DNA from 3 places in the Lysinibacillus sp. GW823-FHT02G10 genome. Region 1 is predicted to be linked to each of the others. Evidence: riboswitches for the same ligand, from Rfam matches in the RefSeq annotation. Region 1 holds a riboswitch; each other region holds the start of a gene.

Evidence for each region. A riboswitch is a leader RNA that binds a small molecule or an ion and turns the genes downstream of it on or off. The one in region 1 is predicted to bind lysine.
Region 2: another riboswitch for lysine. It lies ahead of AC1RFD_RS11275 (aspartate kinase); the one in region 1 lies ahead of AC1RFD_RS21070 (amino acid permease).
Region 3: another riboswitch for lysine. It lies ahead of AC1RFD_RS05960 (transporter substrate-binding domain-containing protein); the one in region 1 lies ahead of AC1RFD_RS21070 (amino acid permease).

The regions. Positions count from the first base shown of each region.
Region 1 is NZ_JBXAJI010000012.1:3,175-7,464, forward strand. It holds gene AC1RFD_RS21055 (nitric oxide synthase oxygenase) at 1-133, shown strand, start outside; gene AC1RFD_RS21060 (hypothetical protein) at 185-715, shown strand; gene AC1RFD_RS21065 (CynX/NimT family MFS transporter) at 783-1,991, opposite strand; lysine riboswitch at 2,170-2,346, shown strand; gene AC1RFD_RS21070 (amino acid permease) at 2,429-3,892, shown strand; gene AC1RFD_RS21075 (response regulator transcription factor) at 4,045-4,290, shown strand, end outside.
Region 2 is NZ_JBXAJI010000002.1:271,863-276,152, reverse strand. It holds gene uvrC (excinuclease ABC subunit UvrC) at 1-1,611, shown strand, start outside; lysine riboswitch at 1,719-1,896, shown strand; gene AC1RFD_RS11275 (aspartate kinase) at 2,030-3,256, shown strand; gene AC1RFD_RS11270 (YslB family protein) at 3,355-3,789, opposite strand; gene AC1RFD_RS11265 (succinate dehydrogenase cytochrome b558 subunit) at 4,062-4,290, shown strand, end outside.
Region 3 is NZ_JBXAJI010000001.1:1,132,029-1,136,318, forward strand. It holds gene AC1RFD_RS05950 (2-oxoglutarate dehydrogenase E1 component) at 1-759, shown strand, start outside; gene odhB (2-oxoglutarate dehydrogenase complex dihydrolipoyllysine-residue succinyltransferase) at 850-2,112, shown strand; lysine riboswitch at 2,453-2,639, shown strand; gene AC1RFD_RS05960 (transporter substrate-binding domain-containing protein) at 2,759-3,616, shown strand; gene AC1RFD_RS05965 (amino acid ABC transporter permease) at 3,787-4,290, shown strand, end outside.

The sequences.
Region 1 (4,290 bases):
AGGAAGAGAAGTTACAGGCAACTGGACATGGTTAATCCCACCACTTTCCCCTGCCACAACTCATATATTCCATAAACCCTATGTAAATATTTATCATACACCAAATTATTTTTACCAAAAACCATGCTATTAGTGTAAAGGAATTGTTTACTTTCAATACTTTTGATGAGAGAGGGCGCTTACTATGTTAAATCAGCAAATTCCCAATATCCCATGGAGACAATTGACGACACCTTATGGTAGAGGTACAGCCATTCCTAAGCTGATAGAACAGGAGCAATACACACAACTAGCTGAATTAATTGAACATCAAGGTACACTGTGGCAGGTGACACCATGGGTTTTGCTTGTCCTGCTAAAAAAGCTTACTAGTAAAAAATTAGAGGTTGTCTCCTTACAAGAGGTACAGTTATATTTAGCTGTGGCACATGCTATTACCAAGGATTATCTCGAGCCAGTCAATACTGTTAAAAATATGCAGGAGCTATTAGACGTCAACTATTTGTGGATAGAAAATGAGGATAATGATGAGCAGGAGTGGGAGAAAGAAACGCCAAAGGGCTATGAGGAGCAAGCTTTTGTAGGCTATTACTATTATAGTTATATGCTTTTACAAGAGGCTGTTCCTATTTTTTCTACTATAACAGCTCGTAATAATGAAGCATCAGAATGCCTTGCTGAATTGCTAACATTACTCCAGCAACCCGACAATTAAGTAATGTGTAAACACTATATAGAAATAGAGCAGATGGAGGAATCTAATCCACCTGCTTTATTTAATTTTAATGCACATATTCATCCTTAGAGGCTCTCATTGAGCAAAAGAAGAGTAACATTGCTACAACGACAAAGAGCCATCCCGCAATATTCCAGCCGCCAAATAAATCATGCAAGTAGCCAAAAAGAATAGGACCAATTGCGGCAAATAAATAACCCAAAGATTGTGCAAAGCCTGATAAATCTGCTGCTTCAAATGCAGTACGAGTACGGAGAGTGAAGAACATCATTGCTAGGGCAAATGAAGAACCACCTGCTAACCCTAGAAGAACCATCCACAGTACCCCAAGACTTGTCCATTCCATGACAACCCCAACAAAGCCTACTAAATAGAAGGATGTAAACATCAATACAAGTGGGCGTTGAGAAGTCATTTTACCAGCAATAATAGGCACTGCTAAGGCCATTGGTACTTGTGAGAATTGCATGATTGAAAACATCCAGCCAGCTTTATCAGGTGCTAAACCTTGAGCAATATAGATCTCAGGTATCCAAGCTGCTGTTGTGTAGAATAATAAAGACTGTAAACCCATTGCCCCTGTGACAGCCCAAGTAACAGGTGATTTCCATAAAGGTGTACTGGTCTTCTTAGATGTAGTAACTGGTTCTGGTTTATTTGATTTTAGTTGAGGTATCCAAATTAAGATTGTAATTAGAACGAGTATGAGTGCAATGGAAAGTGCACCTTGCCAGCCTAACGATGAATTAGCTATCGGATAGCTAATACCAGCACCAAGGCCAGCAGTAAAATTCATGGACATGGTGAAAAAGGCCATTAATAAACCCACATGATAGGGAAATTTCAACTTCAATAATCCTGGAATTAGTACATTTCCAAAAGAAATGGCTACGCCAATTAGCACAGTACCCAATAGAAGTAATTCTGTAGTACCAAGTGAACGTAGGACAATTCCTAAAGCCAAGAGAAAAGTGGATAAAAATAATGTTAGCTCAAGCCCTAGTTTGCGTGCTACAACTGGTGCAAATGGAGATATAACAGCAAAAGCCAGCAATGGTATCGTTGTTAGAAAGCCTGCCAAAACATTAGATATTCCAAGATCTTCACGGATAAAGGATATAATTGGGCCAACAACAGTTAGTGGCATTCGTAATGTAGAGGCTATAAAGATAACTCCAAAGACTAAAAGTAAGGTTGTTCCTTTCCAGCTAATTTTTTTACTTGGAAAACTAGTGGAATGATCATTTGTAGTCAAAATAAAATCCCCCCTAATAATAACCATTCTAATTGAACTACTATAACACTTTATCACACTATTAAAAATAGTAGAAGATTCATAAAATACAGAACATTTGTGGTTGTATTGAAATGTCTATGGTCTTATGTTAGTATAATAAACATCATAAATTTAATAATTATATGCCTCATGTTTGTATTGAGGTAGAGGTCGCGATATTTATAAGTATGCTAATTGAAATGACAAGCATTGATGAAATTAGTTGAAAGGAAATATTGCCGAAGTGTGAGGGGACTTGAAAACCTCATGCTGGGGCTGTCTCCGAAAGGAACAGAACTGTCACGTTTGCACAACGTGTTGAGCTATCATGTAGGAAAAACTGAGGATTAATGTAGCCATCACAGTGTATATGTGATGGCATTTTTTTGCCTCATAAATAGGAAGGAAGCTATATCGTGAGTGAAATAAAAGTAAATCAGCTCGGACATAAAGCACCGAAGCTGAAAAAAGAATTAAAAAGCCGTCATATTACAATGATTTCTTTAGGCGGTACAATTGGTACGGGACTATTTTTAGCCAGTGGAGGAGCAATTGCTCAGGCAGGTCCTGGAGGAGCATTGCTTGCCTATGCTTTAATTGGTATTATGGTGTATTTTTTAATGACAAGCTTAGGGGAAATGGCTGCCTATATGCCATCCTCAGGTTCATTTAGTACGTATGCAACCAAATTTGTAGATCCTGCCTTGGGCTTTGCATTAGGCTGGAACTACTGGTATAACTGGGCAATCACCATTGCTGCCGAAATTGCTGCTGTGTCATTAATTATGAAATATTGGTTCCCAGATAGCTCATCAGCACTTTGGACAGTATTATTTATTGCTGTGGTATTGACGTTTAATTTACTATCCGTAAAAAGTTATGGTGAAAGTGAATATTGGTTTGCCATGATTAAAGTAGCAACGGTTATTGTTTTTATTATCATTAGCTTACTAATGATTTTTGGTATTTTAGGTGGGCAGGCTCCTGTAGGTTTCACTAATTTCTTTGTTAGTGATGGGCCATTCCATGGTGGCTTCCTTGCTACATTTGGTATTTTCCTAGCTGCAGGATTTTCATTCCAAGGAACAGAATTACTAGGAATTACAGCTGGTGAAACAGATGATCCTGGTAAAAATATTCCGAAGGCTGTTAAATCTGTATTTTGGCGTATTCTTTTGTTTTATATTTTAGCGATTGGTGCAATTGGGATGTTAATTCCATTTACAGACGAACGTTTATTATCAGAAGATATCGCAGTATCACCGTTTACACTAGTGTTTGACCGCCTAGGTATTGCCTTTGCTGCTTCATTAATGAATGCCATTATTTTAACGGCTATGCTGTCAGCAGGAAATTCAGGACTATATGCATCTTCTCGTATGTTATGGCAATTAGCAGTGGATGGACATGCACCTAAATTTTTTGCAAAGCTAAGTCGTAGAGGTATTCCGATTTATGCACTTATGGCAACATTAGCTGTAGGCTGTTTAGCATTTTTGGCATCCTTCTTTGGCGATGGAGTGGTTTATATCTGGCTATTAAATGCTTCTGGAATGTCTGGCTTTATTGCATGGCTAGGTATTGCGTTTAGTCATTATCGTTTCCGCCGAGCGTTTGATGCACAAGGCTTAGATCCAAAGTTATTACCTTATAAAGCCAAATTATATCCGTTTGGACCATTATTTGCTTTTACAGTTTGTATGATCGTAGTCATTGGACAAAATTACACAGCCTTTACAGGCGATAAGATTGATTGGTACGGTATCCTTGTTTCGTATATTGGGATTCCATTATTTTTAGCATTATGGTTTGGCTATAAATTAAAGCACAAAACAAAAATGCTTCCACTTGAAGATTGTGATTTAAAAGTTGAAGATTAAATAATAGAGCTGTTCTATAAACCAAAGAGTGATGGTTTATGGATCAGCTCTTTTTTCAACACTCATAAACAAAATCTCTCTAATCAAACATCATAAATATGGTAATGTAATATACATATGGAAATTGGGTTTGATAGGAGAGGTGCATCATAGTGCAAAAGCATATTTTACTTGTAGAAGACGATGAAGCCATTCGTGAAATGGTTGATAATTACTTAACGATGGAAGGTTTCCAGGTCACAACAGCGACTAATGGCGAAGAGGCATTACAAAATTGTTTGCAAAATATCTTTGATTTGGTCATCTTAGATATTATGATACCTAAATTAAATGGATTGGAAGTATTAAAGATTATTAGAGAGCAGGCAGCACTTCCTATCATTATTATGTCTGCAAAA
Region 2 (4,290 bases), on a different contig from region 1:
GAAGATTTTGAGTATATTGTAACGTCATCAAATATTGAAGCACTTATTTTAGAGCTGAATCTCATCAAATTACATGATCCAAAATATAATGTCATGTTAACGGATGATAAGACCTATCCATATTTAAAAATTACGAATGAAAAACATCCTCGTCTGATTACGACACGGAAGGTAAAAAAGGATAAGGCAAAATATTTTGGTCCTTATCCGAATGCCTATGCAGCAAGTGAAACGAAAAAGCTATTGGATCGATTGTATCCGCTGCGCAAATGTGTACAATTACCTTCCAAGGTTTGCTTGTACTATCACATGGGTCAATGCTTAGCACCTTGTGTGAAGGAAATTGAAGGTCAGGTTTATCAAGAAATGATTGAGGATATGACGAAGTTTCTAAATGGTGGTGTGGAGGCAGTCAAAAAAGAGCTTGAAGTTAAAATGCTAGCAGCTGCAGAAAACCTGGAATTTGAGCGAGCGAAGGAATTCCGAGACCAAATTGCCCATATTGATACGGTTATGCAGAAACAAAAAATAGTTTCAAGTGATACAACAAATCGAGATGTATTTGGCTATGCTGTTGAAAAAGGATGGATGTGTGTTCAGGTTTTCTTTGTACGCCAAGGAAAGCTGATTGAGCGCGATGTCTCAATTTTCCCCATCTATCAAGATGCAGAGGAAGAATTTTTAACATTTGTTGGGCGCTTTTATGAAAAGCCAGAGCATATTAAGCCAAAAGAAATTTTTATTCCACAAGCCATTGATGCAGCTATCTTAACAGAATTATTAGAAATTAAAGTGCTCACACCGAAAAGAGGTCAAAAGAAGGAATTGGTTGAATTAGCTACCAAAAATGCTGAAATTGCTGTGGCAGCTAAATTCCAGCTAATAGAGCGTCAGGAAGAACGTACGATTGGTGCTTGTGAGGCACTTGGTGAAGCAATGGGTATTAGTACACCTTTACGAATTGAAGCTTTTGATAATAGTCATATGCATGGAACGGATGCAGTGTCTGCTATGGTTGTTTTCATTGATGGGAAGCCTGCGAAAAAGGAGTACCGAAAATATAAAACGCGTACAGCAGCCAAGCATGATGATTACGGTGCAATGCAGGAGGTTATACGTCGTCGCTATATACGTGTTTTAAAGGAAGGACTACCATTACCAGATTTAGTCTTAATTGATGGTGGTAAGGGACAAATGGAAGTAGCCCGTGAAGTACTAGAAGATGAGCTTGGTCTTGTTATACCGATTGCTGGTTTAGCCAAGGATGATAAGCATAATACATCTCAGCTCTTGTTTGGTGATCCACCAGAAGTGATTAGCTTAAAACGTACAAGTGATGGCTTTTATTTATTACAACGAATTCAAGACGAAGTCCATCGCTTTGCTATTACCTTCTTGCGTCAACAGCATGAGAAGCATGCCATTCAATCTGTATTAGATCATATTGAAGGGGTAGGACCAAAACGAAAGCAACAGCTGCTTAAACATTTCGGTTCAGTCAAAAAAATTCGAGAGGCGAGCGAGCTAGCATTACAGGAGGCTGGGATGCCCGCTAATTTAGCAAGCCAAATTTTTAGCTATTTTCAGCAACAATCATTGTCAAAGGAATAGGCATGTGCTATGGTTATAAATAACATTGTTTTCAATGTTATGAAGAGTCAACTGCGTGACTAGTTTGTTTACGCAAAGGCTTAATGAATTGAATACATTCACTTTAAAGTGATGATAGAGGTGCAAGATTCAAGAGTAACACGATGGAGGATGGACAAGTCCAGAGATATTGTGTGAAAGGGGAGCTTGCCGAAGTACAGGATTGTTGTTCCATTGTTGTACTGGTTTTGCATTTAAGAAATGTAAGACTGTCGATTCTAAACGTTTCGGAGAGCTATCACACATGCGCAAGTTACGATTATTGTACATGTTATAGGCAGCTTTCACGTTATGTGGAGGCTGCCTTTTAGTTTTCTAGAAACGGTTTTACCCCCCATAATTTGGTGAAATACATGAACTGGAAGGGAGAACGAAAGAAATGGCTAAAATCGTGATGAAGTTTGGAGGAGCTGCATTAGCTTCTACTGAACAAATCCAAGAGGCTGCTAGGAAAGCGATTGCTGAAAAGGACAAAGGATTGGATGTAGTAGTGGTCGTTGCAGCGATGGGACACACTGCGAAAGAGATGAAAATGATGGTACACCAACTAACTGACGATGTGTCGAAAAGAGAATTAGATGCAGTTTTGTCAACTGGATCTCAATTATCTAGTGCTTTATTTACCATCGCTTTGCAGGAAGCAGGCTATGAGGCTGTGTCTCTAACTGGATGGCAAGCTGGTATACATACGGATGGTATGTATCGACATGCTCGTATCGACTATATAGATATTAGTCGTATGGAAGAACATTTTGCACAGGGACAAATTGTGGTTATTGCTGGAGAACAAGGGATTGACGAAGTGCACAATATCACCACGCTTGGAAAAGGTGGAGCTGAAACAGCTGCTGTTGCACTTGCCATAGCGTTGGAAGCGGAGAGAGTAGATATGTATACAAATGTGGATGGTGTTTATACAGCAGATCCACGATATGTTCCCAATGCCCAAAAGCTTCAAGAAATTTCATATGATGAAATGTTGGAATTATCGAATTTAGGGTCTCATATCATACATCCTCGTGCGGTGGAGTTAGCGAAGAAATTTCAAATGCCTGTTATTATACGTTCAAGTTTAATAGAATCAGTAGGCACTTTATTGAAGGAGGAAGTGGAAATGGAAAAAAATTTAGTCGTTCGTGGTGTTGCATTTGAATCAGATATTATTCGTTTAACAGTAGGGTATGATGCTTTTTCCAATGCTTCATTAGCAGATATATTTACGGTTCTTGCAGAGAACCGTATTAATGTAGATATTATTGTCCAAGCCATTATTGATGGGTTGAAGCCAACTGTATCGTTTTCCATTTTAAAAGAGGAATTTGCGGAAGCATTACGTGTTTTAGAGGATAGTAAATTATCACTTGGATTTAGTTTTGCTGACTTCGAAATTGGACTAGCAAAAGTTTCTATTATTGGTTCAGGCATGGCTTCCAATCCAGGCGTTGCTGCTCGTATGTTTGATCGGTTACGTCGTGAAAATATCCCTGTAAAAATGGTTAGTACTTCTGAAATAAAAGTGTCCGTTGTTGTACCACAGGATGATATGATCCAAGCAGCTAATGCTCTCCATGATGAGTTTAATTTAGAGCAAGCACTTTACATATAATAATAGAAGAAACAGCATTTTATGTAATTGACCGAAATAAAAGGAAGAAAAAAGAAGGATTGTCATCCCATTCTTTAATGGGAGACAATCCTTTTTAATTATTCTGTGGGAATGGTATTCATAATACGTTCTTTAACGTCCCATTTGACTGTAAACATGACGTATTGTTGCTTTTCCCGTTTTTCATTATAGCATTCTGTCAGGTAGCCTTTAGCTAGTTGAATTTGCTCTGCTATAAATCCTGCTTCAAGTTTAAAGCTACGCTGCTTTATTTGAAGAATTTCAGGGTCATTTGTCAACTGGAAAATACGTCCATCTTTTGATTCCTTTATGAGTTCTAATGTACCCCAGCAGGCATCTGCGAAAAATGCGATAAGTTCATCTTGACTTTTACATGGGAACTTGCGAGCAAGCTCTTTACCTGCCCAATAAAGGACGTCATCTTCATGTTTACCAAGTATAGAAGATAGAATATGATCACGAATGATCTCATAGCCAAATGATGAGATTGTAGGAGATGGAGTGTTTAACATTGTTATCCTTCTTTCTTAGAATTTTCTTAAAATTTAACGGTAATAAAGTAATGATAGATTTTTCGAGAAAAAACGACGCATCATGTACTAGATTAGTTCTTTAATAAGCTCTATGAAAAACTCCGAGTTGCCTTGACGCTCGTAGCTCTTGAGAGTACAATAAACATGTCATAATATTGTACCATGATGAAATACACAGTCAATGAAGTATCATTTACAAAATGATGACTTCTTTTGTTGTGCTATTTTAAGTACTAAGGGGGGTAACAGTCTTGTCGAAAGATCGAGAGTTTTTATGGCGTCGCTTACATTCTCTACTTGGGATCATTCCAGTAGGTCTGTTTTTAACGATGCACCTGTTCATTAACTTTACAGCAACAGGCGGGGCAGAAAGTTACAACGATGCTACCGCAGTAATGGAAAAGATTCCATTCCTTATCCTAGTTGAATGGATTGTCATCTATATTCCATTAATGTTCCACGCATTCTATGGTGTCTACA
Region 3 (4,290 bases), on a different contig from region 1:
GCGAATATGGCACAAGTGATGTTTGATAACTTTATTTCAGGGGCACGCTCAAAATGGGGTCAAAAATCTGGTCTAGTTATCCTTTTACCTCATGGTTATGAAGGTCAAGGTCCAGAGCACTCTTCAAGCCGTATGGAACGCTATTTACAAATGTCAGCTGAAAATAACTGGTTTGTAGCGAACTGTTCAAATGCAGGAAACTACTACCACTTATTACGCCGTCAAGCAGCATTATTAGGTACAGAAGGGGTACGTCCACTTGTAGTCGTATCACCAAAATCATTATTACGTCACCCATTAGCTGCGGCGAATGCTGAGCAATTAGCAAATGGTTCATTCCAAGAAGTGATTGAACAACCAGGCTTAGGGGCTAAACCAGAAGCTGTAGAGCGTATCGTTTTAGGTACAGGTAAAGTGATGATCGACTTAGCAGAGCGCGTGAAAGACGGCGAAGGCTTCGATCACCTACACATTATTCGTGTAGAACAACTTTACCCATTCCCAAAAGAGCAAGTAGCTGGTATCATTGCTAAGTATCCTAATGCAAAAGAGATTGTTTGGGTACAAGAAGAACCTAAAAACCAAGGCTCATGGAATTATGCATTAGAAACATTATATGAACTTTCAGAAGGTAAAAAACTTCGCTATGTAGGCCGTCCTGCAATGAGCTCAACTTCTGAAGGGGATGCAGATTCTCATAAAGCAGCACAAGCAGCTCTTATTGAAGAAGCGGTTGCTGAGCCAGTAAAGGTTAAATAATATATATCAATTTTTGAAACCGGGCTACTTGCCCTTAAGCAGTAGCCCTTCTATGTGCGTCATGCACGTTAATCAAAGGAGGAAATGAAAGTGGCTGAAATTAAAGTCCCTGAATTAGCAGAATCGATTACAGAAGGTAGTATCGCACAGTGGGTAAAAAAAGTGGGCGATCGCGTTGAAAAAGGTGAATTCATCGTTGAACTTGAAACAGATAAAGTAAACGCTGAGATCATTTCTGAAGAAGCAGGTGTATTAACACAAATTTTAGCTGAAGAAGGCGATACTGTACTAGTTGGTCAAGTTATCGCAGTAGTAGAAGCAGGCGAAGGCGCAGCAGCAGCTCCAGCAGCGGCAGCACCAACTGAGGCAGCACCTGCACCAGCAGCGCCACAAGCAGCACCTGCACCAGTTGCAGCAGCTCCAGCAGTAGAAGAAACTTCTGGTGAGCGTGTAGTTGCATCTCCAGCAGCACGTCGTCTTGCACGTGAAAAAGGTATTGACCTTGCAGCGGTATCTCCAGTAGATCCACAAGGACGTGTACGTGTACAAGATGTAGCAGCTCATGGTACAGCACCAGCTGTAGCACCAGCAGCAGCACCTACATCCGTAGCAACTTCAGGAGGCCCAGTAGTATTCACACCAGCAGCTAATTCTGACCGTGTAACAATTGAAAAAATGAGCCGTCGTCGCCAAACAATTGCAAAACGTTTATTAGAAGTTAAACAATCAACAGCAATGTTAACAACATTCAACGAAATTGACATGACAAACATCATGGCACTTCGTAAACGTAAACAAGAAGAGTTTGTAAAAGCAAACGACATCAAACTTGGTTTCATGTCATTCTTCACTAAAGCTGTTGTTGCAGCACTGAAAAAATACCCATACGTAAACGCTCAAATCTCTGGCGATGAAATTCATTTAAATAACTTCTTTGATATCGGTATTGCTGTATCGACTGAAGAAGGTTTAGTCGTACCAGTTGTACGCGATGCAAATAGCAAAAACTTTGCAGAAATCGAAAAAGATATTGCTAACTTAGCGACAAAAGCTCGTGATAAAAAATTAGGCTTAAATGACATGGCTGGTGGATCATTCACAATCACAAATGGTGGTGTATTCGGTTCATTAATGTCAACACCAATTATGAACGGTACGCAAGCTGGTATTTTAGGTATGCACTCAATTGTAAACCGTCCAGTTGCAGTAAATGGTGAAGTTCAAATCCGTCCAATGATGTATGTAGCACTTTCATACGATCACCGTATCATCGATGGTAAAGATTCTGTAGGATTCTTAAAAACAGTTAAAGAATTAATCGAAAATCCTGAAGATTTATTATTAAATTCATAATTCCATTAAACCCTGCGAACAATGTTCAGCAGGGTTTTTTGTATGACGAAAGGTATTGACCGATTCTATGCTTGAAAGAGTACGAATGTTACATCGTTTAGAGGAGCAAAGAAAGAAAAAAACGCAACTTTTCTTACATATAGAACATACTCTATAATAAATATTTGTTGTAATTTTCAGAAATATCAACAAAAGTTCAACGATTTAAAGTGGAAGCAGAACGCACAATATCCTAATATTGTCATTAGTCAGAAAAATGTTAAAATCGTCTTGACGAACATATTAGTTTTATAGTAGTATCTAAATATCAATTAAATAAACAAACCTCACGAATTGTTACCAGTGAGGTAGAGGCGCGGTATTTATTAGTTCATTGTTGAGTAAAAGCAAGCGAAGACGCAATGAAGAAGGAAATATCGCCGAAGTATAAAAGGAGCTCGTACTTTTATACTGGGTCTGCAGTGAATAAGTGCAGGACTGTCCTAGTAAATGGATTTCCAGATTTACTAGGTTGTGCTATCTCGGAAACATGGAAATTATAGTGAGGATTTGGGCAACTGTCATAAAAGGTAAGACCTAAGTTCAATAAACTTAGGTCTTTTTTAGTACAGTTGTCTTATTTTTTTACAGAAAAGGGGAGTTTTTCATGAAAAGAAAATGGTTGTTAGTAATGATCTCTATCATGACGGCAATTGTGCTAGCTGCATGTGGCGCAAGTGACAAAAAAGAGGGCGGTTCAAGTGATGCTGGAACTGACAAAGAAGAAGGTGGCGGTGAATTCCGAATTGGAATGGAGGCTGGCTACCCACCGTTCAACTGGACACAGCAAGACGATGCAAATGGCGCAGTGAAAATTGCGGATAATGCAGAGTATGCAGGTGGCTATGATGTACAAATGGCAAAGAAAATCGCTGAAGGTCTAGGCAAAGAGTTAGTCATTGTTAAAATGGAGTGGGACGGTTTAGTTCCAGCGCTACAATCAAACAAAATTGATGCAATTATTGCAGGTATGTCACCAACAGAAGAACGCAAGAAAACAATTGATTTTACAGAAAACTATTATACTTCTGATTTTGTTATGGTTATTAAAAAAGGTAGCAAATATGAAGGCGCAAAATCGATTCAAGACTTCTCAGGTGCTAAAATTACATCACAATTAAATACATCAAACTACACAGTTATCGATCAAATTAAAGGCGTAGAAAAGCAAACAGCAATGGAGAGCTTCCCAGCAATGCGTGTGGCGTTGGAAGCAGGTAAAATTGATGGCTATGTAGCTGAACGTCCAGAGGGCATTTCGGCTTCTGCTGCCAACGATAAATTCACATATGTAGCATTTGAAGAAGGCTTTGATACAGACCTATCAAATACTTCAATTGCTGTAGGCTTACGTAAAGATGACGCAAATCGTGAAAAAATCAATGAAATCCTAAAAGGCATTTCAGAAGATGATCGTCAAGCGATTATGGAAGAAGCTATTTCTCAACAACCCGCAGCACAATAATGACATGGCACGGACTAGCAATTAGTCCGTGCATGATCATTTCATCATTATCAAAATGAGAACCTCTCTACATAATGATAATGTCCTAGCGTGACAAATCATAGAATAGTAGAAAGAGCTAGGACACAAAAGAAATAAGCGAGCAAGATGACATTGTTAGGAGGAACATCATGAGTCTTGAATGGATACTTTCAATTATTGAAAACAACTGGCAAATGTTTTTACGAGGTGCGTATTATACGTTACTGATTTCGAGTATTAGTACAATTATTGGTGCATTTATCGGATTTTTCATCGGAATTATGCATACGATTCCAGTTCGTAAAAAAGGTGTGAAATTTTATAGCTTAAAGCTCATTAATTTTATACTAACATGCTATGTTGAATTTTTCCGTGGTACACCAATGATTGTACAAGCTATGGTTGTCTACTACGGATTAGATATCGCATTCGGTATCGATATGCACTTTATTACAGCAGGTATTTTAGTCGTTTCCCTCAATACTGGGGCATATATGGCAGAAATTGTTCGTGGCGGTATTGTATCCATTGATAATGGTCAATACGAGGCAGCATCAGCAATTGGCATGAATCACTTCCAAATTATGCTTCATGTTGTCTTACCACAAGTAGCGCGTAATGTTTTACCAGCGACAGGTAACCAATTAATCATG